DNA from 4 places in the Colwellia sp. 5_MG-2023 genome. Region 2 is predicted to be linked to each of the others. Evidence: predicted binding sites of a transcription regulator. Region 2 holds the regulator's gene; each other region holds the start of a gene.
What was found. Region 2 encodes FNR, which switches genes on or off when oxygen is low (the NO sensors DNR and NnrR bind a similar motif). Its sites were predicted from a motif close to TTGATCTAGATCAA; they were not measured.
Positions count from the first base shown of each region.

Region 1: Q4496_RS03100 (YdcH family protein) is a predicted target of FNR. The motif match lies at 1,029-1,042, and genes of this name have one in related genera.
Region 3: napE (periplasmic nitrate reductase, NapE protein) is a predicted target of FNR. The motif match lies at 1,261-1,274, and genes of this name have one in related genera.
Region 4: Q4496_RS11460 (putative zinc-binding protein) is a predicted target of FNR. The motif match lies at 1,195-1,208, and genes of this name have one in related genera.

Region 1 is NZ_JAUOPW010000002.1:350,541-352,749, forward strand. Features, by position in the region: gene glyS (glycine--tRNA ligase subunit beta) at 1-30, shown strand, start outside; gene lepB (signal peptidase I) at 248-907, opposite strand; gene Q4496_RS03100 (YdcH family protein) at 1,116-1,367, shown strand; gene tusA (sulfurtransferase TusA) at 1,422-1,667, opposite strand; gene Q4496_RS03110 (transglycosylase SLT domain-containing protein) at 1,838-2,209, shown strand, end outside.
Region 2 is NZ_JAUOPW010000001.1:126,433-128,641, reverse strand. Features, by position in the region: gene uspE (universal stress protein UspE) at 1-283, opposite strand, end outside; gene fnr (fumarate/nitrate reduction transcriptional regulator Fnr) at 436-1,155, opposite strand; gene Q4496_RS00510 (sulfite exporter TauE/SafE family protein) at 1,236-1,973, opposite strand; gene ccoS (cbb3-type cytochrome oxidase assembly protein CcoS) at 2,009-2,206, opposite strand.
Region 3 is NZ_JAUOPW010000035.1:13,096-15,304, reverse strand. Features, by position in the region: gene napA (nitrate reductase catalytic subunit NapA) at 1-51, opposite strand, end outside; gene Q4496_RS16560 (chaperone NapD) at 124-411, opposite strand; gene napF (ferredoxin-type protein NapF) at 457-1,020, opposite strand; gene napE (periplasmic nitrate reductase, NapE protein) at 1,025-1,189, opposite strand; gene Q4496_RS16545 (hypothetical protein) at 1,332-1,580, opposite strand; gene Q4496_RS16540 (FAD-binding and (Fe-S)-binding domain-containing protein) at 1,616-2,209, opposite strand, start outside.
Region 4 is NZ_JAUOPW010000016.1:8,553-10,761, reverse strand. Features, by position in the region: gene Q4496_RS17990 (DUF1456 family protein) at 161-883, shown strand; gene Q4496_RS11460 (putative zinc-binding protein) at 1,316-1,723, shown strand; gene Q4496_RS11455 (hypothetical protein) at 1,789-2,209, opposite strand, start outside.

The DNA of each region.
Region 1 (2,209 bases), on a different contig from region 2:
TTTGCTATTGCCGATATTTCACTACTGTAGCAATGTATCGTTAGAAAACTCGGTTAATTAACTAAAAGGGCATAGTGATATGCCCTTTTTTGTGCGTGAAGTTTGTGTTTAATAACTAGCGCTTGGTTTAATAAATATTCCTTTAGCCGCTATTTTTCTGAGTTAAAATCAAAAACTATCAAGCTAGAGTAAAGGCAATACTCCTAAGTATTCCAATTGATTAAAAACAGCTTAAACCGAGTTCAGGTTAAATAGAATAGATGTCTTTAAAAAATCGATTTGCTCTTGGTAAATAGTAATTATCATAGTTAACAGAAAATGCAATTGAACTAGCTTTACCTTTAAGTTCATGACGAGGGACTAAACCATAAACTCGTGAATCGGCGCTGTTACGACGGTTATCACCTAACACAAAGTAATAACCATCAGGAACGGTTAATGGCGAAAAAGTACTACGTTGATTACTCCTTTCTTTATCGATACGAATAGAGTGATTAATAGCACCAAGCTGCTCTATAGCGACAAGTTGCTGAGGGTTTTCTTTGGTTATTTTATATGGCATAGCTTGACCATTAATATAAAGCGTTTCTTCTTTCATTGAAATTCTATCGCCAGGTAAGCCAACCATACGTTTTATTAAACGTTTATCAGCTGTTTTAGATTCAAACACAACTATTTCTCCACGCTTAGGCTCTCCGGTTGATAGTAGAGATAGTTGGCTAAAAGGTAGTCTTAAATCATAAGCCATTTTATTAACAATAATTCTATCGCCCTCTTTAATCGTTGGCTGCATTGAGCCTGTTGGTACCGTGTACCAATCAGCAACGGCACTTCTAAATACGGACATTAATAAAACAAAGAGTATAAATAGTTTGTTATCTTTTAGAAATTTTTGTAAGTAAGTCATTATATTTCACCTCATAGTAGTAGTTTGGGTTAGAGATAGTTTTAATAAAAAGGTTCGGCGAATACACATATGTTTACAACTTTACTAGTAAGGCTGTGATACAAAATAAAATCATTAGAGTTTGAGTTAGATCAATGACGTAAATAATTAAAAGCGTAGTGTGTTAGTTAGAGTACATTATTAAAATATAACAACGTAGGAGAAAATTATGACGTTAGAAAAACATGACCTTCATCACGAATTTCCAGATTTTAATGAGGAAATTCATTATTTAAAAATGAACGACAACCACTTTACTCGTTTGTTTAATGAATACCATGAAATTGACCAAGAAATACGTCATATAGAGCAGGGGATAGAGAATACTAGTGATGACTATTTAGAGAAGAAAAAGAAAGTACGTTTAAAACTAAAAGACGAACTGTTTGTTATGCTTCAAAAAGTGGAATTACCAGCATAGCTAAATAATAAGCGTCATAATAGGGTTAATCTTACTTGTTTGAAATAATAAAGGTTAGCCCTTTTTAATTACAAATAAGTAAGGTTTTTCGTCAACTTTTTTGGCAATAAGCTCATGCTCCATAAACCGACAAAAGCTAGGTATATCACGTGTCGTTGAGGGGTCATCGCAAGTGATTAATAGAGTTTCACTACTTGCCATTTTTCTTATCTTTAATCGAACCATCATTACTGGCTCTGGACAGCGTAGACCAATAGCATCAAGGGAATGATCTGTTTTGTTAAATGTTTCGTTTAGCATAAATGATATTGGGTAGTTAAATTTATCGAGTGTTACTATTCTACTTCATTTCTATTTGAGCTGTCTCGTATATAGTTCAACCAACTAAATATATATCAACTCGCATGTCTAGGCCGTTTAGGTATATACTTTCATCAGATATCTGATATGTTTTGGGAAAAGAGAAGTTAATGCTAACCCGTGTAGTGTCGAAAATATTGTTAACACTGGCTATAGTTAGTTATAGCTTTAGCCTACAGGCGAGTGAGCCATTTAAAATAACAGTAGATAAAATACAGCAAAAAAACTTTATTAAAGCAGAGAAGCTTGTCAGTAAAAGTGATTCTGCTCAATATCAATTACTCTATAACCAACTTCATTATTATTCATTACAGCCTTATTTAGATCAAAGTCGCTTAATGAATAAAATTAGTTTGTCAGATGCACAAGAAATCTCAACATTTTTAGAAGAGTATCAGGGTACACCTCTTGATTGGCCTTTGCGAAAAAAGTGGTTAACTTATCTCGCGAATAAAAAACAAGGTGCTTTGTATTTAAAAGAT
Region 2 (2,209 bases):
CAACTAAGTTACTAATATCAATATCAGGCTTTAAATCACTTATAATACCTTCTAGCCAAAGCTCTTTATCTTTAATAACAGATTGTCGCATAGCGCCACGATCATCGTTGGAAAGGATAGTAGTCATCTCATAAGAGAAGTCAAAGATACTTAGAAAAGCAGTTATTTCCACCTGACCGCCACTTGCTTTAATATTGGCAGCTAAGTCTATTGCTCTTTGTAATGCTTTTTGTTCATCAGTTGATGGGTCGATAACGACTAGAATTTTTTGATAGGTTTTCATGATAATTCTCCCTGTTGTTATACATTGGTTAAACTTTATTAAAGCTTAAGTAATTTATATCAAAAGTGTGAGATTAATGCTTGTTTTAAATCAAAGTATAAGGGATTTAAAACAAGCATTATAAATTATAACGCTAGAAAGCCTTTGAGGAGCTAAAGTTCGGCACAATTAACAAGTTCATTGAGGTTTATGATAGTAATAAGTTTACCATCAACCTTAATTAAGCCTGTTTTATGAAAACGATTTAATAAACGGCTGATTGTTTCAACGGTAAGTCCAATGTAATTACCAATATCGCTTCGTGTCATTGTAAGGCGAAATTCATTGGCTGATAAACCTCTGGCACGATAGCGTTTGCTTAAGCTGACTAAAAAAGTAGCAACACGCTGTTCGGCATTCTTTCTGTTCAACAACGTAAGCATTTCTTGATCGGTTCTAATTTCGTTACTCATTAAGCGTAAAACTTGTTTCTTAAGTTTTGGCATAGTATTAGATAAAGTATCTAAATTATCGTAAGGAATTTCACATATCATCGATGTTTCTAAAGCTTGAGCAAAACTTTTATGTTCTGATTCGGCAATAGCGTCAAATCCTAGTAAATCTCCAGCTAAGTGAAAGCCAGTGATTTGTTCTTCACCTTGTTCATTAACGGTAAAAGTTTTAAATGTACCAGAACGAATAGCATAAAGCGCCTGCATTTCTTGACCATCAGTGAATATTTTATCACCTTTGTGGAAAGGACGTTTACGATCAATAATTTGATCAAGCGTATTAAGTTCTTGATCATTTAAGGTAAAAGGTAGACAAAGTTCACTAATACTACAGTTTTGACAGTTAATATGCTGTGCACCAGGGGAACTATTATTTAACATAGGCTACTCATTTATTTTATAGGAATAGGGTAAATTTTCATTTATGTATTTACTCTAATTTCTAGGATAATGCTATGGTATTAGAACATCTGGTGGTATGCAACAATAAAACTATAAATACCAAAGGTTATTAGTACTAACGCCATTACCTTTTTGAACGATGGTTTAGTTAAAGTATTTTTAATGCTACTAAACCCAATAGAAAGAGTTAACAGTGCGGGAAGAGTACCTAAGCCAAAAAAGAACATAATACTCGCCCCAGTATATATGCTACCGCTTGCTAGTGCCCAAGTTAAGGTTGAGTAGACTAATCCGCAAGGTAACCAGCCCCAAATGGCGCCAAGAGTAAGTGCTTTTATTGGTGAATTTACAGGGATGGCTTTACTGGCTAAAGGTGATATGTAACGCCATAAATACTTACCTAGGGCTTCTATTCGATTTAACCACATCAACCACTGACCTAAATATAAACCAAGTAAGATCATAAAGGTTGCCGAAATTAACCGTAGGCCAGCAAGTGGCATTCCAATATTTTTTGCCGCGATAGAGCCGGTAAATCCAACAATTGCACCGATAAAAGCATAGGAAGAAATACGACCAATATTGTATAAAATTACTAAGGCGGTTTTACTACGAGTAATTGAGGATGTTGTTGAGTGCTTAATCGGTCTCTGATTATTAACAGGTATTTGATTATTATATTTATTTGACTCAGGAAGGGCTGAAGTGAGCATGGTGGTAATCCCACCACACATCACAATACAATGCCCTGAGCCAAGTAATCCTATTACAAATGCGGAGAATAAGTCTAGGTTCATTGAGTTAGTTACCGTTATGAGAACTGCTGACTTTGTTAGCCATGATTTTTACTGTCAGGTTTATCACTACTTTGTTTGGTTGTTTTATCATCCTCTTTATTATCAAAAAGAATACTCATACCTTCTTTTTCAAGGTCATCAAACTGTTCAGTTTTTACTGCCCAAAAGAACATATAAATACCCAGTGCTGTTAGTAATACTGCGATTGGAATTAAAAAATAAATAATGCTCATTTT
Region 3 (2,209 bases), on a different contig from region 2:
AGCCGCTGCGGCAATAGCGTTGGCTTTAATAAATTCTCGGCGATTAATCATTTTGTCACCTTCCCCACTTTATTTAATGTCGTTTTAAAATGTTTCATTCAATTTTATCGTTGTTATGCTGCTTTAATTATTTTCACTATCAGTACTTTCATCTAAAATCTGATGATAAACAGGTGATAAATTAATAACGCCTTTATGATTTCTTATCGTATCCATTTTGTTGCCAATATCCTTATAACTATGCCCCTCTATTGTAAAAACAATTTTACCTTCTGCACTGGTTGCATGAATTTCAGTACCATCTACCCTTGTTATTGCTTTTTGCACCTCGATTAACTGCTCAAAAATAGGATAAGCGACGAAACTTGCCACATGATATTCATCTGTTCTACTTTCATTATTTTTCGTCATATAATTTTTTAAATACCGCTTGTTTAATGTAAATACAGCTAAAGATTAGTTTGCTTTTGGCTCGAATATAAAGGAAATAGCATCTTGTGGACATTTACTGATGCAAGCACCACATTGAGTACAATCAACATCATTTATACTTGGCTCAGGAATACTGGAATTAAGGTAATGAAATTTAATAGCACTCGTTTCACACTCCTCACGGCAACTTTGACAATAAATGCTATTCTTAGCTAAACACTTATCACTAATATCTATGTTAACTGGCCAAGGTTTGTTATTTTGAGCAATCTTATCCTTGGTATTTTCATTATCAATAAAATCGCCAGAGAAAAGCGGTTGCTCACAAGCATCAATACACTTATTACAAAAAGAACATTCACCTAAACTAAAATCTACGGTTGGAAAACCCTCTTCATCTTTAGTAATGATCTTGGTTTCACAACTATTTATACAGTCTTGACACTGTGTGCAACCCGAAGTAAATACAGATTCATTCACTACCCAAGGCAAACGTAATACTTGTTTTGTGTGTATCCGACCACGTAAAAGTCGCCTTCTCGCTGGATTATCAACACGTTTATTGGCTTTTGATGTTGAAGTAGACAAGGTATTAAGATCCAGGAGGACCAAAAATAAACATTTGGCTTATCCATATGGCAAAGCCAAAACCGGCAACGATGCAAACAGATAAAATGGGAGCAAGGAAAATAGTCAGAAAAATAAAAGTATTACGCTCATATTTTTTTTGTTGTTTGTGAAGTGTTGTTAGGCTCATATCGTACTCGATAATCTATAATTAAAATCAAATTATAATGTGTACTTTAATATCATAGTTAAGCTTAGGGCTTGATATAGATCAAGATTCAGACATAAAAAAACCACCGTCTATCGAAGGTGGTTTTTTATAAAAGTTGGCTTTATTTCAATTTATGATTTTGGGGAGGATCTTCTGTTTCTCGCTTAACAAGTATAAAAGTTAAATACATTTTTGTCGGCAAAGAAAAAACTAAACCCAACGCAATACAGACCGCACTAATAATGATGCCTGTAACGCCTAAAGACTCCATATAATCACTATAATTATGTAAATATATACCTAAAATTAACAAGCACAAACCAATACAAATAGATATTTTCAATAATAAAATAAGTTTTTTATCTGACATAGTTGCCTCAAATAAAATGGTTATTTAGTGTTTTGTTATTGTAATTTAGCTAATAACGCCTCTACAGGATGTTTTGCTTTGAGTGCTGTTAAACGTTTCACCTGTGACCGACAAGAAAAACCTGTAGCCAAAATTTGTGTTTGCTCTAACTCAGCTAACTTAGGCTGCCAACTTAGATTAAATAATTCTTTAGAGTTATCTAAATTAGACTTTTCATGTCCATAGGTACCGGCCATACCACAACATCCAACAGTCACTTTTTCTAAATTCAAACCAAAATGGTTAAAAATATTTGTCCATTCATTTTCACTATTCACTAAAGCGGTCTTCTCAGTACAGTGAGTAAATAATTTGAACGCTTGCTGATTTTTACCTGCAATGCTTTTGAATTTTTCATCTTGTTCAATAAACGACAACAGCCATTCATGGGCGAGCAATACTTTAAAGTCACCGCGTTTATCACCCAAAATTTTTGCGTATTCATCGCGATAACAGAGCACCATTGACGCATCCATACCTAACATGGGTATATTCAGTTGAGTTAATTGATTTAAAAAATCACTCGATGATTGAGCTGTTTTGGCAAAGCGAGCTAAAAACCCTTTCACATGTTGCGCCTTACCGTTTGG
Region 4 (2,209 bases), on a different contig from region 2:
AATTTAAATAAATGCCATTCATTGAAAGTGAGTGGCATTTTTTAATTGTAATGATTATCCCCCTAAGTTTAATAAATTCCATTATTTTATTAGTAGCTTAAAACTGCTAAAATAGATTTATCTCATACTGTGTATTCACACTTTTTTATTAGGAAATACTTTGAACAATAATGATGTTCTTCGCCGGTTACGCTACACTTTTAACTATAATGACAAACAGATGATAGCGATTTTCTCATCAGCAGGATTGATGGTTACTAGAGAGCAAGTAAGCCAATGGTTAAAAAAAGATAATGATGCTGATTTTGTAAGCTGTCAAGATGTCGAATTAGCTTCATTTCTAAATGGATTTATTAATGAAAAACGCGGTAAAAGAGAAGGGGCTCCAGCAACACCTGAGAAACGTTTAACAAATAATATTGTTCTTACTAAATTAAAAATCGCTCTTAATTTAAAAGCGGAAGAATTGATTGAATTATTAGCAAGTGTTGATTTTCGCTTAAATAAACCTGAGTTAAGTGCTTTTTCAAGAAGAGTTGATCATCAACATTACAGAGAGTGTAAAGATCAAGTTTTACGTAATTTATTACAAGCTATTGATAAGAAGCATCATGTTGCTAGAACAAGTAAAATTGAAAATAATAGTGCTGATAAGAATACACCTTTAGGCGGTAAGTCTCAAAAGAATAAGTCACATAATAGCAACACCCCAAATAATAACTTTAAAGCTAAAAATCAAAACAATGAAACATGGGTTGATGGTGCAAGACCGAATGCTAGTGCAATATATGAAAACCCTAATAGTAAAACAGATCAAGCAAAGCCTTCTCGTAAAGTATTAAAGTTAAAACCAGAAGATATTTACAAACAATCTAAGAAGTAAGCATATCTTTATAATATCCCAATATTATGTAAGTTACGGTTTCAATAGAGTGAATTAAACCATAAATAAGGCTATATCTAACCGATTAGCCTTTAAAAGTTAACTTAATATATAAATCCCATAGTCATCAAGTTATATAAGTACATAGCGCGCTTAGGGAGCATCATAACGTTTCTTCTTAAACTTTTTAATACTTGTTGAGTAGTTAGTGGTAAGTCACCTCTATTTATTAAAGTTAAAAAGACCAATTTAAAGTATCTTAAATCGAGAACAGGTCAAATAGATTAATTCATAGTTGATTGCTCTAAAGGTTGATATAAATCAAAACCAACTTTTTCGGCCTTGTTAGAATCAGAAAGTCGCGTTTTATATGGTGTTTAGACTCAGTTATATAATAACCGCTATCTATTCCTAAGCAAGGAGATTAGTTCCATGTCAGATAATCCAAAAAAAAATCCAACAATAAAACAAGGAAAACCAATAGTATATGCCTGCTCTGGGTGTTCTAATTTAGCCGAAATGGCTCATAATATATCGTTAAACCTTGATGATGATGGTATTGCCGAGATGTCGTGTGTTTCAGGTGTTGTCGGAAAAGTTATTCCTATGATGGAGCTGGCAAATTCTGGTCGCCCAATTATTGCTATTGATGGTTGTGATTTATCTTGTACAAAAGCATGTCTTGAATTGAGTGGTTTACATGCAGATTACTATTATCAAATTAGTGATTTAGGCTTTGAAAAACGCAGTAAATTAGATGACTCATTGACAGATAATGCTATTGCAATAAAAAGTATCTATGAGCAATTATTTGATAATGGAATAGGCTTTCAGCTTTAAATGAGCGCTAAAAGCCCCTTTTAGCAACAACACACAATACGGTGTTCTTAATTAATTGTTCTAATTTAGTATTCAACCCAGTGTGAATACTGGTTATTTGTTCCTAATGCTGCTTGACTGCCTTTTAATGAAAAATTATAACCACATAAAGTGAAGTTGCCACGAAATGCTAAAGCCTGAATAAGCTCTTGACTATCAAGAGGGGAAAAACTAGCAAAATAGTTAGAATTAATCCCATTACTCTCTTCCACTTTCACTGACAATGTACGTATTGGCTTTCCTTTATTAAAGCTAATTTCTTTACAGCTTTCATCTCCTTGTGCTGTTAATTGTGACCATAAAAGTGAATTTTCAACTTCATCAGCTTGCCAATTAATACTAATGCCAGAGTGCTCCGATAAATATAAGGTATAGTTATCGGGCATAGGAAGAGGGTGACTTCTTAAAATAGAAGGCAAAACACTAACTTGCTCTTTATTGTTATTT